Regions from separate parts of the Lentibacillus halophilus genome, predicted to be linked through region 2. Evidence: riboswitches for the same ligand, from Rfam matches in the RefSeq annotation. Region 2 holds a riboswitch; the other holds the start of a gene.

Region 1 (3,203 bases), 1.3 Mb from region 2:
CCATCAGGAGCCGATGCTGCTAGGGCGATGTCGCTGTTGACAAAGAGAGCACCTGTCCCACCCATCGACACAATCACATTACTCACACCTTGTTCCACTAATTGCTGCGAGCACGAATGTGCGTCATGCCAATTATGAATCGTGGTATCAAACAGTTCGCCTAATTCTTCCTGATTCGGTTTCATTAAAAATGGCTGCTGTTTAGCAAGCTTTTTTAACCTTGGACCGGACGTATCCACAACAAGATGCACGTGTCGTGTCCGGCATAACTCACCGACTTTTTCCAAAAATGTATCCCGAATACTGTCAGGTATCCGACCGGCAAGCACGACCGTATCCCCCTGCTGTAATGCCTGCAGTCTGGAAAATAATTGCGCCTGAAGGTTTTCTCCGAGAACAGGACCTGGACCATTTATTTCCGTTTCCTCATCGGCTTTTATTTTTACATTAATCCTCGTCGTCGTGCCAGTACGAACAAATTCGGTAAAAATGCCTTCGTTCTGTAAAAATGTCTCTATATAATCGCCGGTAAATCCACCGACAAATCCCAGTGCTGCCGTATTCGTACCCAGTCTTTTTAACACACGGGATACATTGATACCCTTTCCTCCGGGATAGTACGCAACCTGTTCGGTACGGTTTAAGTCGCCGGTTTGAAAGGTCTGCACATAGGTCGTATAATCAATCGATGGTGTCATGGTACACGTATATATCATGGCGACACGCTCCTAACGTCAGTATGATCTTTTAAAGAGTTAAGCATGTGCTCGTCTGTCAACGTCGTGATCAAACAAGCGGCATCTAATTCAGCAACGCCGGCAAATGTCACACTTTGATATTTACTGTCGTCAGCTAGTACGTATTTGCTTCGAGCCAAATTCAATGCTGAACGTTTAACAACTGCTTCCTCGGGATCCGGCGTTGTATACCCATACACTGTATCAAACCCGTTCACTCCGATAAAACAAGCATCAAACCGGTAATTTTCCAGCATTTCCATGGTTTGTGTGCCAATCAAAGCACTTGTTTTTGACTTCATATAGCCACCGGTCATGTAGGTGGCTATCCCATTTTCCGCGAGCGAATCAATATGTGTGAGGCCATTGGTGACGACGGTTACCTGTTTTCCCTTTAAAAAAGGGATCATCTGCATTGTCGTTGTACCGGCATCCAAAAAAATACAGTCGCCTTCCTCAACAAGTGATGCTGCGTGTTTGGCAATCGCTGTTTTTTCTTGATGGTTTTTGGTTGCCTTTTCACCAATGCTTGATTCACTATTTATCTGTTCATGAATGGTCGCACCGCCATGAATGCGTCGCAGCTTATGCTGGTTTTCCAATTCAGTTAAGTCCCGGCGAACAGTTGATTCCGATGCTCCCGTTATCGCGGAAACATCCTGAATAGTAACGGTTTGTTTTTGATTAATTAAATCAATGATTTTTTGATGACGGTCACTTGTAAGCATACGCCACCTCCCCATCATCATCTTTCACGGTCATTATATCGAAAACGATTACAAAAATCAATCAAAAGTATTCAAAATCAATCAACAACATTCATATATCTCTAATAGAACGCGTTGACACATCTGTACTTGTCTATTATACTTTTTATCTACCAACAAATTTCATATATCTTATCCAGAGTGGCTGAGGGATCTGGCCCAGTGAAGCCCGGCAACCTGCTTAATTCATGGCAAGGTGCCAATTCCAGCAATTCGCGTTTCAGGCGTTTTGGCAGATAAGGTGTTCGGACTGACGCCTTCCAAAACGGAGGGCTTTTTTATTTTTCATTAAAAACGTCGGCGCAGATATCCTTTTCGAAATGACATCATTGATCATTCGACGATCTTGATCAAAAAGCCTGAATACACTTGATACAATCATGAATGGGGGTAACGACATGAATTCTTTAGATTTGAACAAGGGACGCGCATCGGCGTTAATACCATTTATCATTTTTCTATTTTTATTTATCGGTTCCGGTGTGGCTAGTGGGGATTTTTATAAGTTGCCGGTACTGGTCGCGGTCTTTATCGCTGTATTGGCTGCGTTATTTATGAACCGAAACATAGCCTTTAACGATAAACTGGATTCCCTGACCAAAGGAGCGGGGCATCCCAATATTATGCTCATGGTCATTATTTATCTCTTGGCCGGTTCGTTCTCCGCCGTTGCTGAAGGGGTTGGTGCGGTCGACTCCACCGTCAATTTGGGGCTGACAATCCTGCCAGGAAATCTACTCATTGTTGGCTTATTCGTCATCGGCTGTTTCATATCCATTTCGATGGGTACGTCGGTCGGTACGGCTGTTGCGCTTGCGCCCATTGGTGTCGGACTGGCTGAGCAAACAGACATGAGCATCTCGCTTATTTTAGGTGCTATCATCAGTGGCGCGATGTTTGGCGATAATTTATCCATCATATCAGATACAACCATCGCTGCTGTCAAAACACAGGCTGTCAAGATGAGCGATAAATTCAGAGTGAATATTTTCATAGCTCTTCCCGCTGCTATCGTGACAGCTGTTATTTTCATTGCTCTAACATGGAATACCGGTGGATCGATCAGTGGCGACCACCCATTTGATCTGATCAAGGTGGTGCCTTATTTAGCTGTCCTTATTTTTGCTGTTGCTGGTGTCAATGTTCTTTATGTTTTAATCGGCGGGATTATTCTTGCGGGGTTGGTTGGTTTTATTTATGGAACTTTCGACGTGATGGGTCTAATGACGTTGCTTGGCGATGGTATGGCCGGCATGCAGGAGTTGGCTCTGTTAGCCATTTTACTTGGCGGGTTGGTTGAACTTATCCGCGTGAATGGCGGCATTGACTTTCTGTTATACACGATCAGCAATCGAATTAACTCCAGAAAAGGAGCTGAAGCTGGTATCGCCGGTCTAGTCAGTGTTTTTGATTTGTCTACAGCTAACAATACCATCGCTATTATCAGTGTCGGGTCTTTGGCCAAACAAATTGCTGAACGATTTGGTGTTGACCCACGTCGCACAGCAAGCGTTTTGGATATTTTCGGAAGTGCCTTTCAGGGGATTTTACCTTATGGTGCTCAATTACTGGCAGTTGCCGGCGTTGCGTCCATCTCCCCCGTTTCCATTATGCCATACTGCATTTACCCGGTCTTACTGGGGATCGCCGGCATGATTGCCATAGCAACAGGATTCCCGCGGTTCTCAGTGCAGGGGAC
Region 2 (3,203 bases):
GGACGCGTCATGGCTTATTTCCATATTTTATTTAGCAAGTGCCGCCGGTCAGCCTGTCATGGGAAAACTTAGTGACATGTTCGGGGCAAAGCGCCTATTCATGGCCGGTCTTCTATTAGTGGCAGGAGCGTCTGTTCTGGCCCCATTTTCACCCAATTTCCCTTTTCTTTTGGGGTGCCGGGCGTTGCAGGCCGTTGGCAGTTCGACGCTATTTCCAAGCGGTATGAGCATCGTCCGCTCCTATATTACCCAAAAACAAGGACGAGCGTTGGCCACATTGTCGGTGTTCTCAACGACATCAGCTGCATTTGGCCCGTCCATTGGCGGTTTTCTGATTGCGGCATGGGATTGGCCATCCATTTTTTTGATTAATTTTCCTTTTATTATTCTATCGTTTACGTTGGCCCAGTTTATACTGCCGAATGCCAGCCAGGGAACATTCGAATTAAGTCGGATAGATTTTCTCGGTATTGTCCTGTTCATGAGTGCCATGGTCGGTTTGATTTTGTTTATTTTATCGCTGGAAACCAGTGTTCGCTGGTGGGCCTTTGCACTATTTTTGTTGGGAGCAGCCGCCTTTATTGGTTATGAACGCAAGCAGGATGAGCCTTTTATTGATTTGCAAGGATTGGTGAAAAACCGCAATGCCTTGTTCGTTTATATTCAGTTTATGAGTATCAATGTCGTATATTATTGTTATTTTTTCGGGTTTCCGACGTATTTGCAGCAGGTGCGTGGTTACAGCGAGCAGCACACAGGCTTGATTATGCTGACGCTTGCAGGGTTTGGGGTCGTGACGGCGCCGATTGCTGGACGGCTTATTGATCAATTTGGCTCCAAACTGCCGCTTGTGATCGGTGCATCCCTGTTACTGACCGGCACCGGTTTGCTATTAACATACCATGAAGCATCCCCTTTAGCATGGTTGATGGTTATTATGTCAGTTTTGGGCATGAGTCAAGGGTTTAATAATATTTCAACGCAAACAACCCTTTACGACAATGTGGATCCGGAAGAGACCGGTTCAGCATCCGGTCTGTATCAGACAAGCCGGTATATGGGGGCCATTTTGTCATCCAGTCTGTTGGGTCTTGCATTTAACGCGTATATGGATACAGCTCATCTTCATTTGGTAGCATTGATTTGTTTTGTTTTTTGTTTGGTGATTGTTTTATTGGCGATAAAACTGCCAGCGCGGAATAGGCTGCGGTCAAGTAAGTAATGAGACGAGGTATCCGCTCGGGTCGTTATAAAAGAAAAACGTGATGTTACTATTGACTCCATCGTCAAAACATTGTAAATTATACCGTATAACATTTGAATAAACGAACTTCTTATCCAGAGAGGTGGAGGGATTGGCCCTGTGAAACCTCGGCAGCGGGCTCGTTTGAGTACTGTGCCAACTCCAACAGACGTATGTCTGACAGATGAGAAGAGGAACCATAGCTGTATCAGTCCTCTTCTTATAGTCGGAAGGGGGCTTTTTTATTTTCAATTTTAATATGAACTTTTTTTAATCAATCATAAGTAAACAAATCTGTTTAGAAGGAGTTGAGTAAAATGACAGCGTATGGTGTATGGATGATTATTCTGGCCGTTGGGTATACGATTGCTTTGATTATCGCCGGGCAAATAGCGAAGCGACGCCTGTCCAATCAAGATAGCTATTTTGTCGGCAATCGCACATTTAATAAATGGATTGTGGCTTTTTGCATAACGGGATTGTTTTCCGGGTCCACCTATATTTCTATTTTGGAGTTGTCGTATTTAAGCGGCCTATCGGCTGTATGGTATGGGGTTGCCGAAATGATGCAAATTTTTATTATTGCGTTTTTGATCATTCGCCCATTCCGGAAAAAGATGCTGGTTACCGTGTCCGGCCTGATTGGTGATACTTATGGGCGTTTGGCTAAAGGAGCCGCAGGGGCGATTACGGCGTTTGCTTTTCCGATGTGGTCGGTTGCTACGGCCATTGCATTTGCCTCAGCTCTGCACGTGTTCACGGGAATCTCGCTTGCTCTTTCGGTTGCGTTTACGGCGATATTGCTGTTCGTTTATTTGCAGGCAGGCGGGATGTGGTCGCTGGCTTTTACACAGTCGATGAACATGATTTTATTTGCAGTGATGGTCGTCATTGGGGTGATTGCCTTTTTCATTCATCCAGGGATCGACGGTTTGGTTGCGTTTGCTGACGAACAACCGGCTATGTTCACATTTGATAACGTGGGGTTGCAGGTGATTGTTGCCTGGTTCGGAACCTTTCTTGTCAACGTTATTCTTGCCCAGGCTGCTTTTCAGATGGCGTTGTCGTCCCGGACACCGGAAGAGGGGCAAAAGGGATTGATTATGGCCGGGTTCATGGCTATCCCATTCATCATCGGTGGTGTGTTATTTGGTGTATCAGCCAGCGTCACCATTCCTCAGGCCCAAACAGGTTTGATTGCCATTCCCCGGTATTTAATGGACGTGCTACCAGCGCCGTTAGTTGGCTTGTTTTTCCTCGGTGTATGGGCATGTGCCCTGGGATGGGGCGGACCATGTCAGTTTTCCGGGGCGACCAGCCTCGGTCGTGATGTGAGCCGTTCGATCAAACCAGCGGCAACAGAGAATCAGCTGATCACCTATACGAAAATCTCATTGCTGCTTTTAACGGTCCTGATGATTGCATTTGGCTTAATGCGCACGGAACAATCAGCGTGGTGGAACGTACTCGCCTGGACAATCCGCAACAGTGCCACGTTTGCGCCGGTTATCGCAGCCTTGTTCTGGCCTGTCGTTACCAAACGCGCCGTCGCGGTGGCATTAGTCACAGGATTTAGCAGTGGGTTGCTATGGTACTATCTGGGTGACTGGGATCCGAATGCGTTCTTCTTGCATATCCACCCCGTTTGGATTGGAAGCTCCGTGAATGTCGTCAGCATTACCGTGGTTACCTTGTTGGACCGGCAAGCAAACTGGTTTATGCGTAAAAAAGACCGTCTGGCGTACATTGGTTTAACGGGAGGAATCGTGTGTGCGGTCATTAATGGTATATATTTCTCTCCGCTTTATCAAAACGGTCTGTTCGGTCTATTTCTATTTGCAGCGATTCTTTGTTTCTTTATCACCGTTATTCGATTTATCCGTCCAGTGGAGGAAAAACAGAGGATCAGGGAAAAAGGCGCATAACTGGTTAGCGGATAACCGTGGATGATTTGACGCTA

Evidence for each region. Region 2 has a riboswitch for S-adenosylmethionine ahead of ACZ5Q7_RS00655 (sodium:solute symporter family protein). Riboswitches for the same ligand answer to the same signal wherever they lie in the genome.
Region 1: it holds a riboswitch for S-adenosylmethionine, as region 2 does, so the genes downstream of both, ACZ5Q7_RS08870 (Na+/H+ antiporter NhaC family protein) here and ACZ5Q7_RS00655 (sodium:solute symporter family protein) in region 2, are expected to answer to the same signal.

Annotation. Positions count from the first base shown of each region.
Region 1 covers NZ_AP043750.1:1,795,910-1,799,112, reverse strand. Annotated here, with positions in the region: gene pfkB (1-phosphofructokinase) at 1-716, opposite strand, end outside; gene ACZ5Q7_RS08875 (DeoR/GlpR family DNA-binding transcription regulator) at 713-1,465, opposite strand; SAM riboswitch class I at 1,634-1,747, shown strand; gene ACZ5Q7_RS08870 (Na+/H+ antiporter NhaC family protein) at 1,903-3,203, shown strand, end outside.
Region 2 covers NZ_AP043750.1:146,418-149,620, reverse strand. Annotated here, with positions in the region: gene ACZ5Q7_RS00660 (MFS transporter) at 1-1,222, shown strand, start outside; SAM riboswitch class I at 1,332-1,434, shown strand; gene ACZ5Q7_RS00655 (sodium:solute symporter family protein) at 1,561-3,168, shown strand.